DNA from 4 places in the Phytomonospora sp. NPDC050363 genome. Region 3 is predicted to be linked to each of the others. Evidence: riboswitches for the same ligand, from Rfam matches in the RefSeq annotation. Region 3 holds a riboswitch; each other region holds the start of a gene.
What was found. A riboswitch is a leader RNA that binds a small molecule or an ion and turns the genes downstream of it on or off. The one in region 3 is predicted to bind cyclic di-AMP.

Region 1: it holds a riboswitch for cyclic di-AMP, as region 3 does, so the genes downstream of both, AB0I28_RS19085 (hypothetical protein) here and AB0I28_RS15830 (NlpC/P60 family protein) in region 3, are expected to answer to the same signal.
Region 2: it holds a riboswitch for cyclic di-AMP, as region 3 does, so the genes downstream of both, AB0I28_RS08780 (C40 family peptidase) here and AB0I28_RS15830 (NlpC/P60 family protein) in region 3, are expected to answer to the same signal.
Region 4: it holds a riboswitch for cyclic di-AMP, as region 3 does, so the genes downstream of both, AB0I28_RS11840 (hypothetical protein) here and AB0I28_RS15830 (NlpC/P60 family protein) in region 3, are expected to answer to the same signal.

The regions. Positions count from the first base shown of each region.
Region 1 is NZ_JBFAKK010000006.1:391,178-396,458, forward strand. It holds gene AB0I28_RS19075 (DUF305 domain-containing protein) at 98-703, opposite strand; gene AB0I28_RS19080 (hypothetical protein) at 771-1,139, opposite strand; gene AB0I28_RS19085 (hypothetical protein) at 1,236-2,237, opposite strand; cyclic di-AMP (ydaO/yuaA leader) riboswitch at 2,245-2,391, opposite strand; gene AB0I28_RS19090 (MBL fold metallo-hydrolase) at 2,581-3,693, shown strand; gene AB0I28_RS19095 (DNA-formamidopyrimidine glycosylase family protein) at 3,713-4,573, shown strand; gene AB0I28_RS19100 (hypothetical protein) at 4,566-5,243, opposite strand.
Region 2 is NZ_JBFAKK010000003.1:151,915-157,195, forward strand. It holds gene AB0I28_RS08775 (RNA polymerase sigma factor) at 1-972, shown strand, start outside; gene AB0I28_RS08780 (C40 family peptidase) at 1,114-2,007, opposite strand; cyclic di-AMP (ydaO/yuaA leader) riboswitch at 2,038-2,177, opposite strand; gene mscL (large conductance mechanosensitive channel protein MscL) at 2,283-2,708, shown strand; gene AB0I28_RS08790 (fused MFS/spermidine synthase) at 2,671-3,519, opposite strand; gene AB0I28_RS08795 (Hsp70 family protein) at 3,522-5,281, opposite strand, start outside.
Region 3 is NZ_JBFAKK010000005.1:274,504-279,784, forward strand. It holds gene AB0I28_RS15815 (MFS transporter) at 1-543, shown strand, start outside; gene AB0I28_RS15820 (TIGR02452 family protein) at 559-1,347, opposite strand; gene AB0I28_RS15825 (NlpC/P60 family protein) at 1,431-2,396, opposite strand; gene AB0I28_RS15830 (NlpC/P60 family protein) at 2,514-3,449, opposite strand; cyclic di-AMP (ydaO/yuaA leader) riboswitch at 3,461-3,619, opposite strand; gene AB0I28_RS15835 (metal-sensitive transcriptional regulator) at 3,823-4,107, shown strand; gene AB0I28_RS15840 (hypothetical protein) at 4,130-5,086, shown strand; gene AB0I28_RS15845 (GNAT family N-acetyltransferase) at 5,127-5,281, shown strand, end outside.
Region 4 is NZ_JBFAKK010000004.1:153,701-158,981, reverse strand. It holds gene AB0I28_RS11855 (low temperature requirement protein A) at 1-826, opposite strand, end outside; gene AB0I28_RS11850 (hypothetical protein) at 949-1,251, opposite strand; gene AB0I28_RS11845 (ABC-F family ATP-binding cassette domain-containing protein) at 1,382-3,016, opposite strand; cyclic di-AMP (ydaO/yuaA leader) riboswitch at 3,455-3,599, shown strand; gene AB0I28_RS11840 (hypothetical protein) at 3,603-4,619, shown strand; gene AB0I28_RS11835 (Ig-like domain-containing protein) at 4,713-5,281, shown strand, end outside.

The DNA of each region.
Region 1 (5,281 bases), on a different contig from region 3:
CTTCGAAGGGGAACACCCGGTGGCAACCGCTGCGTCGAACCGCTCCGACCCGTGGGGCCCGGCGGAACTCCGGCGGGCCCCACGGTCATCGGCCGCGCTACAGGCGGGCGAGGATCGCGCGCATCTGCTCGATCTCGGCGGTCTGCGCGGTGGCGATGGTCCCGGCCAGTGCGACGGCGTCGGGGTTCTGCCCCTTGGCCCTCTCCTCCTCGGCCATCGTGATCGCGCCCTCGTGGTGGGCGATCATCAGCTCCGAGAAGGCCCTGTCGAAGGCGGTGCCCGAAGCCGCGGCGAGGTTCTCCATGTCCTCGGCGGACAGGATCCCCGGCATGGAGCCGTGTCCGGTCGGGGCTTCGAGCGGCTGCCCCCAGGCGGTGAGCCAGCCGGTGAGGGTGGCGATCTCGGGGTCCTGCGCGCCCTTGATGGCCGCGGCGAGCGCCTTGACCTCGGGGTCCTGGGCGCGGGTCTCGGCGAGGACGGCCATCTCCACGGCCTGGCGGTGGTGCGGGATCATCATCTGGGCGAACATGACGTCGGCGCTGTTGAAGGCGGCCGAGGTGCTCGGGGCGGGCTCCTCGTGACCGCCGCCGTGGTCCATCCCCTCCATGCCGTCGCTCTTGGCGCCGCAGGCGGCCAGTGCGAGGACGGCGATCGCGGCGCTCGCCGTCATGAGGGCACGACGGAGCGTGATGAGGCGGTTCATGTCGTTTCTCCTGTTCGGTGTTCGGATCGAGGCGTGACTCGTGGCCGCGTGCGGCCCGGTCGCCGGCCTATATGCGAAGCACCGTCAGTTCGGCGATGACCAGCCCCCGGGGGATGAGACGGGGTGGTCCGTGTCCGGCGGCGGCCGGGGTGCGGCGTCGCCGGGCGGCGAGGTCGGCGCGCCGGACGCGGACGGCGAGCAGTGCCACCACCAGGACGGCGGCGGTGAGCACGGCGAGGCACATTTCGACGGAGACGGCGGGGCTGGGGGCGGGCGCGGCGAGCGTCGGCGAAGCGCCGGTCGGCTCGGCCGGCTCGTGGACGACGTGATCGGCGCCGCCGTGCGCGACAGGGGCATGCCCGCCGCCGTGGTGGCCGATGGTGTGCATCCAGCCGAGTCCGAGAACGACGGCGATCAGGAGGAGCAGTCTCGGCACCGTCGTCACCCCTCTCACAGCACCTGGAGCCATACCCCTAGCGGGTATGGCTCCAGACTATACCCCCCACGCGTATATGTCGCGGGGAGGGAGGGGTCAGATCATCGAGAGGTGGACGTGGTTGGTGTGCGCCGAGGCCGGATCGCCGCCGCCGCTGTAGGGCCCCCAGCCGAAGCCGCGCTCCCAGATCTGGCGGTACCAGATCACGTACTTCACGCCCAGACGGTCGGCGTGCTTGACGAACCACCCGGCAAGGCTGTCGCCGTACTCCTTGTCGCCACCGCCGGCGTCCTCCGACTTGAAACCGCCCGGGGCGGCCGAGAAGTCGCAGGCCTTCCCCAGCGGATGGTCACCGCCACCACCTCCCCGGAAGCACGAGACGTAGCGCTGGAACCCGGCGATGGTGGCCTGGTCGCGCGCGTGCTTCAGCCGAGGGCTGATGCAGGAGTCGGTCGTGGAGTCGTTGACCGAGCAGCCTTCGTCCGGGTAGGACCCGTCGGGGTTGCGCGGCGCCGGGTCGGGCACGCGCGCGTTGTCGGTCGACGGACCCTGCGCGTTGTTGCCGCCGCTGCCGGCCAGTTGGTCGGCGGCGGCGTTGCGCGCGTCCTCCATCTTGCCGAGGGCCTTGGTCTGGTTCTCGATCTCCTCCTTGAGGAGCTCCTCCTCGGCGGCCAGCTCCTCGCGCGTCTCGACGAGCCGGTTGACCGTCTTGGCGCTCTCGTCGCCGAGGTAGTTGACGATCATGGCCCGGTCGATGGCCAGATCGAGTGACTCGGCACCGAGGACGGCCGTCACCGAGCTGAGGTTGCCGCCCGCATAGGCGGCCGCGGCGATCTGCTCGACCTGCGCGCTCAGCTCGGTCACCTTGGTCTTGTTCTTCTTGATCTGCTTCTCGACGGTCTTCTCGCGCTTCTCGGCGGCCTTGAGCTCTTCCTCGGCCTCGATGTAGTCCGAGATCGCCTTTTCCAGGGTGGAGTCGAGATCGCCCTCGTCGGGGTCGGCCAGCGCCGTGCCGGGGATCGCGGTCGAAAGAAGCACCAGCGCCACGGCGAACAGCGTCAACGGCAGCCACCGGCGCCGGACGGACAGTGGGGTCACGTGTAGTCCTTCTACTCGGCACCGCCTACCGGGTTAGCTGACGGGTTCGGGCCGAAGGTCGCCCTACCGCTCGCGCGGATTCACCCCGGTTCCCCGTGGGACGAGGAGGTGGTTCCCCGGTTCGCCCCGGGAGGCGATTCGGCGGCGGCCACCGTCGACGCCCTGCGTGGCGTCGGGTCGCCGGCGGCCTGGCAGCCACCGTACCGGAAGCGCACCGCCGTCTACTAGGCGAGTTCGTAGAGGTCACGGTGACGCAACGTGCGATCGGCGCGATCCTCAGCCCGGTCTCAGCGAAGTCAATAAGGTTTGAACAACCGTTCCCGACTACGAAGGCGAGCCGCCCATGGCGAGCACCCGACGCACCGCCCGGATCATCGCGCTGGCGGCCGCCGCCGCAGCGGCAGGTGCCGCGGCATGGCGATTCCGCGACATTCCCGCCGCCCTCGGCCGGCGGCCGAGCGGCGAACGCCTCGCGCGCATCGAGTCGTCACCGCAGTTCCGCGACGGCGCCTTCCACAACGCCGGCGGGCTCGGCGCGGCCACGATCACCGGCATCCGCTCGGTCATCCGCGACCGCCGCGCCAACAAGGCCCCGACGAAGCCGCTGCTGCCGGTGCCGCTCGCGACGCCCGATCCCGCTCCGGGGCCAGGCGCGCACGTCACCTGGTACGGGCACGCCTCGGCGCTCGTCGACCTCGACGGCACCCGCGTCCTGCTCGACCCCGTCTGGGGCGACCGCTGCTCCCCCAGCCTGGTGACCGGGCCACGCCGCCTCCACCCCTCGCCGGCCGCGCTCGAAGACCTCCCGCACATCGACGCCGTGCTCATCTCCCACGACCATTACGACCACCTCGACATGCCCACGATCAAGGCGATCGCGCGCGACCGGACCGCGCCCTTCCTGGTCCCGCTGGGCATCGGCGCGCACCTGGAGAGCTGGGGCGTGCCGGCCGAGCGGATCGTCGAGATGGACTGGGACGACGCGCACGCCGTCGGCGACGTGACACTGACGCTCACCGCCGCGCAGCATTTCTCCGGGCGCGGACTCAAGCGCAACACGAGCCTGTGGGGCTCCTGGGTGATCGCCGGACCCCGCCACCGGGTGTTCTACACCGGCGACTCCGGCTACTTCGACGGCTACCGGGCGATCGGCGCCGCTCACGGCCCCTTCGACGCCACCCTCGTCCAGATCGGCGCCTACAGCCCGGCCTGGCCGGACATCCACATGACGCCCGAGGACGCCGCCCGGGCCCACCTCGACCTCAACGGCGGGCTGCTCATCCCCGTCCACTGGTGCACTTTCGACCTCGCGTTCCACGCGTGGGGCGAGCCCGTCGACCGCCTGTGGCGCGAGGCGAAGGCACGCGGGATCTCCCTCACGGTGCCCCGGCCGGGCCAGACCGTCGACGTGGCGAACGCGCCCGAACCTGACGGATGGTGGCAGGGGCTGGCCTGATCGGTGCCAGACTGGACGCATGCCGGAGCTGCCCGAGGTCGAGGCGCTCGCGCGGTTCCTCGCCGCGCGCACGCGCGGGTATGAGGTCGTGCGGGTCGACGTCGCGTCGATCTCGGTGCTCAAGACCTACGACCCGCCGCCCACGGCACTGCACGGGCGCACTGTCGAGGCCGTCGGCAGGCACGGGAAGTTCCTCGACCTCGACCTGGGAGGAGCGCACCTGATCGTCCACCTGGCCCGGGCCGGCTGGCTGCACTGGCGCGACAAGCTCCCACCCCGGCCACTGGGGCCGGGCAAGGGGCCGGTCGCGCTGCGCGTCGTGCTGGAGGACGGTTCGGGCTTCGACCTGACCGAGCAGGGCACGAAGAAGCGCCTGGCGGTCTACATAGTCGACGACCCCGCCAAGGTGCCCGGCATCGCCGCGCTCGGTCCCGACCCCCTCGCCGAGGGCTTCACCGTCGAGAGGTTCGCCGCCCTGCTGAAAGGAAAGCGCACGCAGATCAAGGGCCTCCTGCGCGACCAGAAGGTCATCGCCGGGATCGGCAACGCCTACTCCGACGAGATCCTGCACGTGGCGAAGATGTCGCCGTTCAAGACCGCGAACACGCTCACCGAGAACGACGTGCGAAACCTCTACGACGCCATGGTCGGCACGCTGCGCGAGGCGACCGCCGACGCCGGTGACCTCGCCGCGGGCGACCTCAAGGCGCACAAGAAGGAGACGATGCGGGTCCACGGGCGCACCGGGCAGCCCTGTCCGGTCTGCGGCGACACGATCCGCGAGGTCTCCTTCGCCGACTCCTCGCTCCAGTACTGCCCGACCTGCCAGACGGGCGGGAAACCGCTCGCCGACCGCCGGATGTCGAAACTGCTCAAGTGATCGCGGCGACCAGCCCGGCGACGTGGCCGGCGACCACGCGTGGACGGGTGAACACCGCGAGGTGGTCGGCGTCCTCCCGCACGACCGGCCAGGACGAGGCCTCCGCCGCCGCGGCCTGCTCCTCGTACCCATCGCTCAGCCGCAGGTAGGCGCCCGGGAAGGGCGCGTCGTGCTCCGGCGCGGTCTCGCCGAAGTAGGACAGCGGCAAGCGGGGCAACTCGGCCAGGAAGTCGGCGCGCGGGCCCGCGTCGGGCAGCAGCCCGTCGACCGCGCCCGGCGGGAACCACTCGTTCCACGGCGGCAGCAGGCCGTCCTCGGCCAACTCCCGCAGATGCGCGCCCAGCTCGGATGGCGCGGTGTCGAACCAGGTACGGCCGGGGTGCGGGAGCAGCGCGTCGACGTAGACGGCACCGGTCACCCTCCCCTCCGCCGCGGCCGCGATCGCCGGGACCAGCGCGCCCGCGCCGCTGTGCACCACGAGCACCGCGCCGTCGGGCGTCTCACCGGCGACCGCGCGGGCGAACGCGGCGTGCAGCGGCGGCCCGTCGGCGAGCCCGCCGAGAGGCGAGGCGATGACGACGCCGAATCCCCGCGCCGCGAGCGATTCCCCGGCCGGCCGCCACGCCGACGGCCCCACGAGAGGGCTGTGCACGAGCACGAGAGTCCGCATCGCACCACGCTAACCCTTCGAGCGCGACGTCCGATCGC
Region 2 (5,281 bases), on a different contig from region 3:
CTCAGCGCCCCCGACCGGCCAGGAGACGAGGGACCCGTGCACGACGACCGGCTCCGCCTCATCTTCACCTGCTGCCATCCGGCGCTGGCCGCCGAAGCCCGCGTCGCCCTCACCCTGCGCCTGCTCGGCGGCCTGTCCACCACCGAGATCGCCCGCGCCTTCCTCGTCGCCGAGACGACCATGGCCCAGCGCCTCGTCCGCGCCAAGGGCAAGATCCGCGACGCCCGCATCCCCTACCGCGTACCCCGCGACGCCGACCTGCCCGACCGCCTCGCCGCCGTGCTCGCCGTCGTCTACCTGATCTTCACCGAGGGGCACACCGCCACCTCCGGCGCGGACCTCGTCCGCGGTGACCTCTGCGCGGAGGCCGTCCGGCTCGGCCGGCTCCTCCACGAACTCATGCCCGACGAGCCCGAGGTGACCGGACTGCTCGCGCTGATGCTGCTCGTCGACTCCCGCCGGGCCGCGCGGACCGCCCAGGACGGACGGCCGGTCCTGCTCGCCGACCAGGACCGCCGTCGCTGGGACCGGGCGGCGATCGCCGAGGGGCACGCGCTGGTGCGCCGTTGCCTGCGCCGGGGCAGTCCCGGGCCCTACCAGTTCCAGGCGGCGATCAACGCCGTGCACGCCGACGCGGCCACCGCCGCCGACACCGACTGGCGCCAGATCCTCGCCCTCTACGACCAGCTCCTCGCCTTCGCGCCCAACCCGGTCGCGGCGCTGCATCGGGCGGTCGCGGTCGCCGAGATCGACGGTCCGGGCGCGGGGCTGGCACTCGTCGACGCGCTCGACCTCGACGGACACCACGTCTTCCACGCGGTTCGGGCCGACCTGCTGCGCCGGCTCGGTCGCCGGACCGCGGCGGCCGAGGCGTACCGGCGTGCGCTCGCGCTCAGCAGCAACGAGTCGGAGCGGGCCTTCCTGCGCGACAGGCTCACCGAAGTCGGGAACACGCCGACGCCCGGGCCGTAGGAAGGCCCGGGCGTCGGCGCGGTCGATGCCGCCCGGCCGCGCGGGGTCAGCGCGTGCGTGCGGCCGGGCGGGCGCCCAGGGCTTGTCTTGTGGGTGCGATGAAACCGCCGTGTCCCCGCAGGGAGCCCACCGGACGAGCTCTTACACCCGGCGGAAACCGTCGGGGGTCATCATGTCGATGTCGGAGATCTTCACCGACTCGCCCGGCTGGGGCGCGTGGATGACCTTGCCGTCGCCGACGTAGATGCCCACGTGCCCGAGACCGGCGTAGAACACCAGGTCCCCGGCGCGCAGCTCACCGCGCGAGATCGACGTGGTGGCGTTCCACTGGTCGACGGTGTAGTGCGGCAGGGACACGCCCGCGGCCGCCCACGCGGCCATGGTCAGGCCGGAGCAGTCGTAGCCGTCCGGGCCGGTCGCGCCGAAGACGTACGGGATGCCGATGGCGCCGTAGGCGAAGGAGACCGCCTGGCCCGCCTTGCCCGACACCGCCGGGATCTCGCCGTCGTAGGTGCTCGACGAGGTCTCGGCCTGCTCCTCGGCCAGCTTGTTCTCCAGCTCCTCCTTCTCCTCGGCCAGCTTCGACACCGTCTTCTTGGCCGCGACCAGATCGGTGTTGAGCTGATCCTTGGCCGCGTTGGCCTCGGCGATCGCCGTCGCGGCGTCGTCGACGGCCTGCGACTGCTCGCGGGCCAGGTCGGAGAGGTCGGTGAGCTGGCTGAGCAGCGTGCCGCTGTCGTCGAGCGTGGTGGCCGGGGAGCCGATCAGCGCGACGGCGCTGTCGATGGCCCGGTCGGAACCGGCGATGGTGTCCTCAAGGGCCTTGATCCGCTCGACGAGGTCGTCGCGCTTCTCGACGGCCTTCTTGTAATCGGTCGAGGCGGTGTCCAGTTTGTCCTCTGTGCTCGGCGCCGCCTGCGCCATGCCGGGGGCGAGGAGGGTCGCGACGATCGCGCCGGTGAAAACACCGGCACAGGTCGCGGTGCGGATCAGGCCGCGAGTCCGGGTCTTGCTGATTCGTCTGTTTCCAGGCAACTTGCAGTCGTCTGCCGACAAGACGGCAACCCTTCTTCCATCAAGCCGCTTACCGGGTTAGCTGACGGGTTCGGGCCGGAAGATCGCCCTACCGCGCTCGGCGCGGATTCACCCCAGTACTCGGTGGGTCCCCGATTCGCCTCGGTGCGGCGACTCAGCGGCACTCGCACGGTCACTCCCTTGCTGGGAGTGAGGAGTACCGTACGAGCCCGGTGACGCTAACCGAGAGTGTTCGCGATTGCCTATGGTGCAGTGGAATAGCCCACACGCAATACGTGGCGATCACGGAGCAATCGGACCGCCTCTGGCAGGATGTGCTGATGCTCAAGGGTTTCAAGGAATTCCTCTTTCGCGGCAACGTCGTCGACCTGGCCGTCGCCGTCGTCATGGGCGCCGCCCTCACGGCCATGGTCACCGCATTCACCGGTGCGTTCCTCACGCCCCTGATCACACTGGTCACGGGTGGTTCGGAGAACGGTGGCAAATTCACCGTCAACGGTGTGGACTTCCCCTATGGGACGTTCATCGACGCCGTCATCACCTTCGTCTTGACCGCGGTGGTCATCTACTTCATAGTCGTTTTGCCCGTCCGCAAGGTGATGGAACGGATGAGGCGCCAGGAGGAGGCCGAAAAGGACGAGCAGCTCGAACTGCTCCGGGAGATCAGGGACGAGCTGCGCCGCGGGAACTCCGCTTCCTGACCCCTCGCCCGGTTTGCGGCCACAATCCCGGGGGCGCCGGGGACGCCACGGCACCGCCGTCGGTGTTCACCGGTGCTCCTTTTCCGAACCTGGCGAATTCGTCGCCGTCGAGAAAGCCGGTGGGAAACACGTCGCCGGCTGCGCGACGGGCGATGGCGGCGTCGTCGAAGGGCCGGTCGGATCCGCACAGCACGATGTTGCCGAAACGGCGTCCCCGCAGGACGGTCGTCCCGCCGAGGAGGCGGCCCTGGCCGAAGACCGAGCCGATCGTCGCCGCCAGCGAACGGGTGTACTTCAGCGGTCCGCCGTCGCCGGCGTTCATCAGCAGGCTGCCGCCGGTCCTCAGCACGCGGGACACGTCGGCGAAGAACTCGGCCGTGGTCAGGTGCGGCGGGGTGACGTTGTCGGCGAACACGTCGAGGACGATCACGTCGTAGCAGTCGTCGGGCGCGGCGGCCAGCTGCTCGCGGGCGTCGCCGATGCGCACCTTCACCTTGCCGCGCTTGGGAAGCGGCGCCTTCTCCCGGACCAGCGCGACCAGTTCGGCGTCGATGTCGACGGCCTGCTGGTACGAGCCGGGCCTCTTCGCCGCGACGTACCGTGGCAGCGTGAGCGCCCCGGCCCCCAGGTGCAGCACCCGCAGCGGCTCGCCCGAGGGGGCGAGGGAGTCGACCACATAGGACAGATAGCGGATGTAGTCGAACTCGAGGTGCAGCGGGTCGTCGAGGTCCACATGGGACTGTTCCGAGTCGCCGACGTACAGGTAGAAGCGGTTCGGGCGCTCGGGGTCGGGTTCCATGCGGGCGGTCATCGTCAGATGGAGTATTCCTGGAAGAGCTTGTCGAGGTCGGTGACCTTGGCGTCGGATCCCCAGCCGGCGATGGCCACGCCGACGTCGGGGTAGTAGGAGTAGCTGCCGTCGATGGCCACGTAGGGGATCGAGTACTCGTCGGTGCCGGACTTGCCCGACCCGTTGAAGGTGTCCTTCAGGCCGAACGACGAGGCGACGTCCTTCTCGAAGTCCTCGCCGCCGCTGTCGACGAACAGGATGCTGCCGGCCTTGTACTCGTCCTCGACGTCGGTGTCGAAGCTGCAGTAGACGCGGGCGGGCTCCTCGCCGATCTTGTCGAGGGCGCGCGTGAAGCCGCCGCTCTCCGGGCCCTGCCAGGCCTCACCGGAGTCGGAGACCCAGCACTCGTTGAGCGCCTTCTTCCACGGTTCGAAGAAGGAGCTGAGCGCCGAGGGCACCGAGGCGCTGCCGTTCATGACCGGGCCGTCGTCGCTGAGGTCGGTGAAGAAGTCGCCGAAGATCCCCGACGTGACGCTCGGCTTGATGAACGTGCCGTAGCAGCAGAAGCCGAGCAGGGCCACGATGACCAGTGCGATGATGGGGCCGCGCTTGCGGTTCCTGCGCGGCACGAACACCGGCTGCTGCTGCTGGTGCACCGGTACCGCGTAGGGAACCTGGATGATCTGCGGCTGCGGCGGAGGCTGCGGCGCGCGCTGCACCGGCGGCAGGATCGGCGGTCGCGGCGGCGGGGGAGTGTAGGCCTGCTGCTGGGGCGGTGGCGTGTACGCGTTGGGCGCGTGCTGCTGCTGCTGTTGCTGCGGACGGTACGGCGGCGGCGAGGGCGTCATCATCGGCGAGGACGGCGCGCCGGAGACGGGCGGGCCCGAGACCGGGGGAGCCGACATCGGCGAGTTCGACGGCGCCGGGTTGTGCGCGTGCTGCGACGGCGAGCGGTAGCCCTGGTTGGACTGCTGCGGCGCGGGCGGACCCGAGCGCGGCGCCGAGGGCGGGGCCGACATGGGCGAGTTCGACATCGGGGAGTTCGACGGCGACTGGCCGGGGTTGGGTTTGGCCGCGCCGAGCTTCGCGGCGCCTTCGGCGACGGCGACCTCGGGCTGTTCGAGGACGGTCGGCGGAATTCCAAGTCCACTGTGGAGCATGCGGGCGACCAGCGGGACGCGGCTCGAACCACCGACCAGGAACAGCCCGGCCAGCTGCGCCGGTTCGCAGCGCGCCTCGCGGATCACCCGCTGGGTCTCGTTGATGGCCCGCTGGAGGAGCGGCGTGGTGAGCCGCTCGAACTCGTCGCGGGTCAGGTGCAGGTCGGTGTCGGTCTCGGGGACGTTGACCGGCGCGCTCGTCGTGCGCGACAGGGACTCCTTCGCCCCGCGGACGTCGTCCCACAGCAGCTGGCGCGACCGGCGGTCGGCCGAGCCCTCCGGATTGGAAAGACGGCGCCACAGCGCCGGATCGCGCTGCGCGATGAGCTCGCCGAGGTGGTCGACGAGCGCCGAGTCGAGGTCGACGCCGCCGAGGTCGGGGAGACCGCCGGTCGACAGGACGGTGAAGGTGTTGCCGTCGCGGCGGACGACGGCCACGTCGAGCGTGCCGCCGCCGAAGTCGAACACGCCGAGGGGCCGGCCGTCGTTGACCTGGTGGCCGAGAACGGTGGTGAAGTAGACGGCCGCGCCGACCGGCTCGGGGATGAGCCGCACGTTGTGCAGCCCGGCGGTGGCCGCCGCGCCGGTGAGGATCTCCCGGCGGCGCGCGCCCCAGGCGGCCG
Region 3 (5,281 bases):
GACACCCGCCGGGTGCTTCTGCTGACCGTGCTGAGCCAGGCCGCCGTGTCGTCGGTCTTCGTCTACCTGGCACCCTCGGCGACCGAGCTGGCCGGTTTCACCGCGGGCGCGGTTCCCCTGCTGCTGCTCGGATACGGCGCCGGTGGATTCGTCGGCAACCTCGTCGCCGGCCGTGCCGCCGACCGCGACCTCGGCCGCACCCTGTTCACCGTCCTCGGCGCGACGGCGCTGCTCCTGGCGGCGGCTCCCTTCGCGCTGACCATGCAGGCCACCGCGATCGCCGAGATCCTGCTGCTCGGCGCGGTCGCCAACGCCCTCGCCGCGCCCCTCCAGTCGCTGATGTCGCGAAGGACCGGCGGATCCAGCCTCGCGCTGGCGGTGAACGTATCGGCCTTCATGGGCGGCCACGCGCTCGCGGCCGCCTCGGCGGGCGTGGTCGTGGCGGCGTGGGACCTGCGATGGGCCGGGCTGGCGGGCGTGGTGTTCGCGGTGGTGGCCTTGGGGGTGGCGCCACGAGAAAGGCGGGTGCCCGTCGCGGTCTGAGCTCTGGTTCGGCGGTCAGTCCCGGCCGCCGAACACCCCCTCGAACGCCTCCAGCGCCGCCCCGCCGCCGTAGATCCCGAACACCACGCGGTCGAAGTACGGCACCGCCGCCAGGCCTTGCGCGAAGGCGCCCGCGACCACCGCCGGGTCGTTGCGGAAGACTCCGCATCCCCACGCACCCAACACCAGTACCCGGTGCCCGTGTGCGGCGGCGACGGTGAGCACGCGTTCGGCGCGGCGGCGCAGGACTTCGGGCACCGACGCGGCCAGGTGCGGCGTGTTGCGTTCGACGGCGCCGAGGTTGGGGGCCGCCGAGGTCAGGAAGCTCGCCTCGTAGGGCTCTTCGAGCAGGCGGCCCTTGTCGTCGCGGAACACCGGGACGGCGGGGGAGTGGATCACGCGGTCGCTGTAGCGCAGGTCGCCCTGTGCCCGGTGGAAGGCGTAGAACTCCGGCTGGGTCAGCAGACACGGGTACAGCCCCGACGACCGCGCCACGGCCTCCTCCTGGGCCTGCGCGCCCCCCAGGAAGCCGCCCCCGGGGTTCTTGGCCGACGCGAACACGAGGGCGGCGACGTCGGGCGCCAGCCGCCGCGCTGCCTCCAAAGTGGACTCCGCGGTGACCTCGACGACCGGCTCGGCCCGCGATCCGCTCGGCCGCGGTGAGTCCCCGGGTTCGTGGCACCTGGTCTCGCGGACGGCACCCGCGACGTCGATGTCCATCGTGCGTCCCGAGGGGGTCTCGTAGCAGCCGGCCTCGGCGATCTCGACGGTCCGGCGGGCGATCTCGCGCAGTCTGCCGCTCATGCCCGCAGGCTATGCGCCGCATCGCCGGCCGCACAACGAGAAAACGCCCCGACCAGGTGGCCGGGGCGCGTCCTCGCTCGTCGTCAGGGCCTGCCGAAGCCGTACACCGGCATGGAGTCCACAGGGGACACCCGGACGTTCTGCCCGGCTTCGGGCGCGTGGATGATCTTCCCTTCGCCGGCGTAGATGCCGACGTGGTGGATGTCGTTGTAGTAGAAGACCAGGTCGCCCGGTTTGACCGCGTCGCGGTCGACCTTGCGGACCGAGTCCCATTGCATGGCCGCGTTGTGCGGCAGGGCCACGCCGGCACTGCTCCACGCCGCCGAGGTCAGCCCCGAGCAGTCGTAACCGCCCGGCGAGGACCCGCCCCACTGGTAGGGGGTGCCCAGCGCGCTGTGGGCGTACCGGACCGCCTCGGAGCCGTCGCCACCGGCGGGCAGTGAGCCCAGTGTGTAGGTGCGGCCCTCGTTGTAGGTGAAGGAGGCGCCGTCGCGCAGCGTCGTCAGCCGGGAGAGTTCGGTCTCGATCGTGCCGCGCTTCTCGGCGAGCTCCTTCTCCAGGCGCTCCTTCTCGACGCGCAGTTCGGCGATGGTGGTCCGCTCCGACTCCAGGGCCCGCTGGGTCTCCAGGAGTCCGGTGAGTTCGCGGTCCTCCTGCCAGGCCAGGAAGTCCAGCGTCGTGAGGCGCTCGGCGAGCTCGTCGGCGTGACCGGAGAGCATCGCGTTGAGCTGGCTCAGACCGCCGGTCTGGTAGTAGTGCATGGCGATCGCGCTGAGGTTGTCGTCGTTGGCGGCCATGAGTTCGCGCAGCGGGCCGAGGGCGTTGTCGATCTCCTCGGAGCGCTCGTTGACCGCGTCGAGTTCCTCGGCGGCCTTGTTGTACTGCTCCACGACGACTTCGAGGTCGTGGGAAGCGGTGTCGATCTGTTCGTCCAATGTGGGGTCGGCATGCGCCGCCGACGGAGAAAGGGCGAGCGCGGTGACGACCGCGCCGGTGAACAGGAGTCTGGAGATTGTTGCGAGATACCGGGTCGGCACCGGAGTGGTCATGATGACCGGCTCCTTCAAAGGTCCCCGGGGGTGGTGACAGGTTGTGTGGGGTCAGCGCCGTAGCGTACCACCCCCGGGTTGCTTTGAGACGAGGTGTCCGGGTTCGTGCGAACGGGTCTAGCTGGGCCGGCCGAATCCGTCGATCGACATGGAGTCGAGCGGTGCGGTCGTCACCGACTGCCCCGGTTGTGGGGCGTGCACGATGACGTTCTCGCCGGCATAGATGGCGACATGGCTGAGTCCGTTGTAGAACACCAGGTCACCGGGGGCGAGTTCGTCGCGGCTCACGTGCGGGACCTCGTTCCACTGCATGTTCGTGTTGTGCGACAGGCCGACGCCCGCCGCTCCCCAGGCGCCTTGGGTCAGACCGGAGCAGTCCCATGAGCCCGGACCGGCATCGCCGTAGCCGTAGGGTTCGCCGATCTGGTCGTAGGCGAACTGCACCGCGTCGCCCGCGCGGCCGCTGGGCGGCGGGGGCTTGCCGGGGCCGCTGGGCGGCGGCGCCAGCTGGTCTTGCATGGCGAGCAGTTCGTCGAGGTCGCCCTCGATCTTGTCCTTCTTCTCCTTGATCTCCTTCTTGAGATCCTCCTGCTCCTTGATCGTGGTCGCCAGCGACTCCTCCTCGGTGTGGAGGGCGGTGGTGGCCTCGTTGAAGGAGCGGATCTCGGAGATCTGCGTCTGCCCGAGTTGACTGATCAGCGAGAGTCGCTCGATCGTCTCGTCGGGGGAGCCCGACAGCATGATGTTGACCTGGCTGAGGTTGCCGCCGGTATAGGTGCTCGAAGCGATCGCGTCGACCTCATCTTGCGCGGCGGCGACCGACTCGGCCAGGGGGATCAGCGCCTTCTCGATCTCTTTTTGGCGCTTCTCGGCCTTCTTGAGATTCTCCCGGGCGGCGTTGTACTGCTCGGTGATCTTCTCTAGCTCGTCGCCCTTTTTCTCGACCTGTTCTTCGATCTCGTCGAGGCTGGGGTCCGCATGTGCGGGGCTTGCGGTGAACAGCAGCGCAAGAGCTGCCGCTGCCGCGGCCAGGGCGACATAACGGATTCGCACCGGTGGTCGGCTCCTTCTTCCTCGAACCGCCTACCGGGTTAGCTGACGGGCTCGGGCGGGAAGAAGCATCGCCCTACCTGCGTTGTGCGGCAGGATTCGCCCCAATGGCGTGGTTCCCCGGTTCACCTGGGGGTGGCGCGTGAGCGTCGGTGATTCGGCGGTGTCGCCCGGTGTCACCGGGGTGGTGGCAAGGGGTCCGGGCTGACGGAGCCCAAGAGTAGGGTGAGTCGACGGTCGATATCAAGTCGTGACGTACTTCAATCCCTCGAATGGCACAGCCCGTGGGCGCATCGTACTGCGAGGATGACCCCCTGCGGTCGTGTACGATAGGGGGGTGGGGTATACGGACGGCGAAAATGCAGAGGTGAGCGGCATGGCGGACTATTGGTACAGCACGGACAAGAAGGCGCTCCTTTCGCGGCTTCGCCGGATCGAAGGGCAGGTCCGCGGACTCCAGCGCATGGTCGAGGGCGACGAGTACTGCATCGACATCCTCACCCAGATCTCGGCGGCCGACAAAGCGCTCAAAGCCGTCGCCGTGAGTCTGCTCGAAGGCCATATCGGCCACTGCGTCATGGAGGCCGGCACCGATGCCGACGCCGCCGCGGCGAAAGTGAAAGAGGCCTCCGACGCGATCGCCCGGCTCGTTCGCTCCTAGCGCTCTGCGTACCCTTCACCCCATGAAGACCGGCGGCAGGAAAGTAGATCCGAAGCTGCCCATCTACGTCGGCGTGCTCGTGCTCGCCGTCCTGATGGGCGTCGGCGTCGGCCGTGTCCTCGGCCCGGTGTCCACCTACCCCGGCGATCCCGGGCAGAACGCCGGCGACCAGAGCGCCGCCGCCCCACCGCAGGGCGGCGGACCCGTCGTCGCCGCCGACGGCCACATCCACGGCGGCACCATCGGCGCGGGCGGCTCCGCCGGCGGCGCGCCCGCGCTCGGCGGCCTGGAGATCTCCGCCTCCGGCTACACCCTCGCCCCCGCCGCCGACGAGTTCGGCGCCGCCGGCGATCCGCAGTCGATCTCCTTCCAGATCCTGCGCGCCGACGGCACACCGGCCACCGAGTTCGCCGTCGTGCACGAGAAGTCCATGCACTTCTTCGTTGTCCGCCGCGACTTCGGCGACTACCGGCACCTGCACCCGGAGATGGCCCCCGACGGAACGTGGAGCGTCGAGGCGGCCCTCGCCGACCCCGGCCCCTACCGCATGTACGCCGACTTCACCGCGATCGACGCCGCCGGCACCCAGACCGCGGTCACCCTCGGCGCCGACCTCGCCGTCTCCGGCGACTACCGCCCCGAGAAGCTCCCGGCCCCGGCCGTCGAGTCGACTGTGGACGGTTTGACCGCCGCGATGTCGGGCACCGCCACACCTGGCGTCGCCAGCCCGGTCCTGTTCACCGTGACCCGCGACGGGCGGCCGGTCGGACTCCAGCCCTACCTCGGCGCCTTCGGCCACCTCGTGGCCCTGCGCGACGGCGACCTCGGCTTCGTGCACGTCCACCCCGAACCCCAGTTGTTCGACGGGGCCGTGAAGTTCTGGGTCACCGCGCCGACCCCGGGCACCTACCGCCTCTACCTCGACTTCCAGGTCGACGGGAAGGTCCACACCGCCGACTACGTCGTCGTGGTCGAGTAATCCGCTTGCCGCCGCCGCCAAGTGCGGCGAGCATGGCCGGATGCTCCCCTCGGCACCCGTCATCCGCGCCTACGCCGATGACGACTGGCCCGCCGTCTCCCGCATCCACGACGCAGCCCGGCTCGACGAGCTGCGCGACTCCGCCGGCGTCGAGGCCTTCTTGACCCTTGAGGCGACCGCCGAGGAGGAAGGCCT
Region 4 (5,281 bases), on a different contig from region 3:
ACCCGGCGAGTGCGGTGAGTCCGAGATCGCGATCCCAGTGCACCAGCGGGTTCCCGGCGGCGGTGACGACCTGGAGGACGCCTTCGCCGAGGACGATGATGACGAACAGGCCGAGCCGCTCCCCGAGGTGGGACAGGTCCAGCATGGCCGGCTTCGGCGACTCGAATCTGGGTTTGCGGCGGTTGGCGGGCGGTTCGCCGCGCCGGGCGACGGCCTTCTCGTAGCGTGAGCGGCGGCGCCGGGTGTCTCCTTCGGCCCGGGCCAGCATCTGTTCGGGGCGGCGGCTGGCGAGGATGGAGAAGGTGATGTCGAGGGCCGCGCCGAGGACCCACAGCCAGTAGCGCGCGGGGGCGGGGACCCAGACCGACACCAGCCACGGGATCATGCCCATCCCGGCCTGCGCCGCGGGCCAGGAGGTGAGGACCGTGCCGGTCCGCTGCCAGGTCGAGGCGGCCGACATGCGGCACACGAAGTAGGCGACGGCGAACACGACGCTGCGGTCGACGTCGCCTTCGTTGTGCAGCACCTCGGGGATCGTCGCCGGGATCGCCGCGGCGAGCACCGCGATGCCGAGCATCGCGACGAGCATGGCTCGCGTGCGGGTGCGCTCGCCGGCGACGTTGGCGTAGAGGGTGAAGGACGTCCAGACCGACCAGATCGCGTAGTAGAGGAGCACGAAGGATCCGACGGCCGCGAGACTCGGCGAGTCGTGCATGCGGTGCGCGAGCTGGGCGACGGCCGCGACCACGACGAGGTCGAAGAAGAGTTCCAGCCAGCTCGCGTGCCGCTCGGCGGCGGTCGTGCCGATCGGTCGATCCTGGGTCACGCCGGATTCTCGCACGTCAGCGCCGCGGGCCCGCCGACCCCGTCGTTTTCGGGCGCGTGACCGTGTACGCCGTCGCCCGTCGGCCGAGCCGTGCGCGGCGGGCGGTCCCGCCCGCCGCGTCCTCAGTCGAGGCCCATCACCCGCGGTGTGGCGGGAGGGTCGACCTTCGGGCTCTGCAGACGGCCGGGCGCCGTGATCGGCGCGGTCATGCCGGTCTCCGGAAACGGCGGCGGAGGCAGGGCCTCGCCGCCGTCGGGAACCGGAGTCCGGCGACTTCCGGGCACGCCCGGGTCGCCGTCCGCGTCAGCGGTTCTGCGGCGGTGGCGAAACGCGATCAGGATCGCGGTGGTCACCAAGGCGAGGGCCAGTACGCCCCCGACGAATCCGACGATGTCACTTTGCGCGGCGGCCACGTCGGCCGCCATCACAGGATGCCTGCCCCACACGATGCGCTCCCCGCCCACTCGTACGTCGCCAGTGTCACCGAGTAGTCCACCGGGTTGGGCATTTCGTTCGGTTACGACCCAGTGACATATCTATGTTCACCGATGTTCGCTACTCAGCGCAAGTGTCCAATGACAACAGTTCGGTCACCTTTCCGTCAGCGACCGTCCACTGTCGACGGACACCGGCCCGTTCGGCGAAGTACGCATCATGGGTCACCAGCACGAGAGTTCCCTGGTAGGCCCGCATGGCCTCCTCGATCACATCGAGCGAGTCGAAGTCGAGATGGTTGGTCGGTTCGTCGAGAAGCAGCACGGGTGTGGCGCTGTTCACCAGGACCGCCAGGAGTAGCCGCTGGAGCTCACCTCCGGACAAAGTGGACAGGGTCGCCGTGCGCTCGTCCTCCCCGAATAGGTAACCGCCGAGCAACTCCTCGGCCTCGTCGATGTAGACGGGCACCCGCGAGCGGAAGAAGTCGAGCACGCTCATCCGGCCCGTGCGGCCCGCGCGCAGGCCGTCGTGCGACTGCGGCAGCACGCTGGGCGCCACCGCCGCACGCACCTCGCCGGAGTCGAACTCGCCCGCCAGCGCCCGCAGGAGCGTCGACTTGCCGGCGCCGTTGCGGCCGGTGACCACGATCCGGTCGCCCGCCCCGACGGTCAGGTCGACGCCGTCGAGGATCGCCCTCCCTCCACGGTGGACGGTCAGACCCTCGGCGACCAGCGGCGGCCCCTCACCCGCCTCGGCCGGCGGGAAGGCCAGCACCAGCCTCGGCCGGGTCCGCGGTTCGGCGATCCAGCGCACCGACTGCATCTGCCGCTGCAACCGCCGCTCGCGCGCCTTGGCCTTCTTCGCCACCTTCTTGGCGTAGCGGCGCATCCGGTCGTTGTGCGTGGTCAGCTCGACCCCGAGAGCGTGGCCCTTGGTCCGCTCGATGTCGGCCTCCCAGCGCACCCGGTCCTTCTCCTGCGCCTCGAAGTCCAGCAGCCGCCGCTCCCACCGGCGCTGCTTCTCCACCCGGTAGGCGGTATAGCCGCCCTCGTAGAGCTGCGGTTCCTCGTTGATGCCGTCGATCTCGACGACGCGCGTCACCGCCCGGTCGAGCAGCGCCCGGTCATGGCTGGCGATGACCACCCCGCCGCCGAAACCGCGCAGCCACTCCCCCAGCCAGGCACTGCCCTCGGCGTCGAGATGGTTCGTCGGCTCGTCGAGGAGCAGCACGTCGGGCGCCGACAGCAGCAGGCGCGCCAGCATCAGCCTGGACTGCTCACCGCCGCTCACCTCGGTGACCGCCAGATCCTCCGGCAGCGCGGTGATGTCGAGACGCTCGCGCACCTCGGCCAGCCGCGACTCGAAGGTCCAGCCCGAACGCGCCACCCAGCGCTCCTGGACCGCGCCGTACTCGTCGAGCACGTCACCGCCCTCGGCGAGCGCCTTCTCCAGCTCGGCCATCCGCCGGGTGAGGTCGCGCAGTTCCGGGTCGCCGCCGCGAAGGAACTCGCCGACGGTCTGCCCGGCGTCGGGAACCTGCTGGGCGAGATAGCCGACCCGCACGCGCGGTCCGCGTTCGACGCGGCCGGCCGTGGGGGGCTCCTCACCGGTGAGGATCTTGAGCAGGGTGGTCTTGCCGGCGCCGTTCGGCCCGACCAGGCCGATCCGGTCGCCGGGGTTGACGAGGAGGTTCACTTGGGCGAAGAGGGGCTCCAGGCCGAAGTCCTTGGAAACTGCGGTGGTGCGAAGTAGCAAGAGGGCTCCCGGGATCGTCGCGGATGGGACGGGCGATACCGCGATGAGCGCGCGACAGCGTCGGCGACCGGAGGCGTACCCCTGCGGACAGGGGATGCGCGGGAACGACCGGCAGAGGCTGCGGAGCGTCGGCTCGACACGGCTTCTGTTGGCACTGAAGAGGGGTCGCGGGGACCACAAGGGACTTTCAGCGCCGGCGGTCAGTTCTCCACTTGGGCGGACTCCCGGGTCGGGGACGAGATGTGTCGATTCTGCCGCATGATCGCGCCGGCCGTCAACCGGGATGCCCGTTGTGCCCCCCTCGCCCCGATCACCCTGTGTCGCCCCGTTCCCACACGCGGCGACGGCATGGTGGGGCCCTGACCTGGGCTGCGGCGTCCGGTAGCCTGGCGCCGGACCGTTGCTCCCCTAAGGCGTTCATTCCGGCTGAGCGTCGGCGACGGTTCACCGCCGAATCGCCCTTCGGGGCGAACCGGGGACCCACCGAATCCCGGGGCGAATCCGCGTGCACCCTCGCGCGGTAGGGCGTCTCTTGGCCCGAGCCCGTCAGCTAACTCGGTAGGCGGTCGGCAAGAGAGGCGAATGCGTGCCGAAGATCCATCGGCGTGACACAGCGCCGGCCATGCTCGTCGCCGTTCTGGTGACCGTGCTGGCCGTGCTGGTGAACTCCCCCGCGGCGATCGCCGACCCTGACGACGAGGGCGGCACGAAAGAGATGCGCGAGCAGCTCGACGAGGCGATCGGGAACTACAACGACGCCCGCGACGCGCTCAAAGGCTCCAAGGAACGGCAGGACAAGCTCGAAAAGCAGGTCGTCGAGGGCGAGGAGGACGTCAAGGTCCTCACCGCACAGGTCGCCGACATCGCCGGCGCCATGTACGAGAACGGCGGCATGAGTTCGGCGAAGGCCTTCCTGGCCAGTTCGACCCCCGACGACACTCTCGACGGCATGGTCCTGGTCTCCTACCTCGGCGAGGAGAGCGCCAAGAAGATCAAGGAGCTGACCGGCGCCCGCGAGGACCTGGAGGCGAAGGTCGCCCTGCTCGACGACGAGATCGCCGAGCAGAAGGAGAACGTCGAGAAGATGGAGAAGGAGCGGTCGAAGGCGGCCCAGGCCATCGCGGCCTTCGGCGGCGACGCCACGACCGGCCCGACCACCTCCGACGCCCCCGCGCCGCGACCGGTCGACCGCGATCCCAACGGCTCCCTCCCCGGCGAGGGATGCAGCAAGCAGGACCCGACCAACCCCAGCGGCTGCCTGACCCCGCGGACCCTCCACAACCTGGAGGAGACCGAGATCGCCGGGTGGAGCCGCTTCGTCGCCTGCTACCGGGGAGGCAGTTTCGGTGAGCACCCGCAGGGCCGCGCCTGTGACTTCTCCGTCACTCCGGGCGGGTTCGGCGGCGAGGCGTACGGGGAGGCGAAGGCATACGGCGACAACCTCGCCGGATGGTACGTGGAGCACGCCGACGCGCTCGGTGTCCTCTATGTGATCTGGTACCGAAAAATCTGGATGCCCGGTCAGGGCTGGACGACCTATGACGGAGCGGGTGGCGAACCCAACTCCGATCACACCAACCACGTGCACCTTTCCGTCAGATAGGGACAAAACGCGCGCACATCACGCGCACATATGACCCCGGTGAGGGGTCGTGGGGCGGTGGCGGCTCGACCTCGGGCTGTACCTTTGTTCGTTATGGAACGACCCACGACCTCGCGTCGCGCTGTCCTCGGCGCGACCGCCGGGGCTTTCACGCTCGCCGGCCTTGCCGCCTGCAGCGACGACGGTGCCTCCAAGTCTCCCGGGGACACGGCCAGTTCGGCCCCCGTCGGGCCGACCCTGGCGATCGAACCCCCCACCGACAGCACGGGCCTCGCGGTCTCCACGGAGATCGCCGCTTCGGCCGAAGGCGGTGAGGTCACCGCCGTCACGCTCGTCAACGACAAGGGCGACAGTGTGAAGGGCAAGTTCCGGCTCGACAAGTCGAGCTGGGTGCCCACCGACCCGTTGAAGTACAAGACGACCTACACCGCGACGGTGACCGCCAAGGGCGCCGACGGTGTCGAGTCGACGGGTACGACGACCTTCACCACCATGGCCTCTCCGAAGCAGCGCGCCGGCGCCTACCTTTGGAACGCCGACGGCGCCGTGTACGGCGTCGGCATGCCCGTCCTGATCCAGTTCAAGGACGGCTACGCCATCGACAAGAAGAACCGGGCGGGCGTCGAGAAGCGCCTGTTCGTCGAGTCCGAACCGCACCAGCC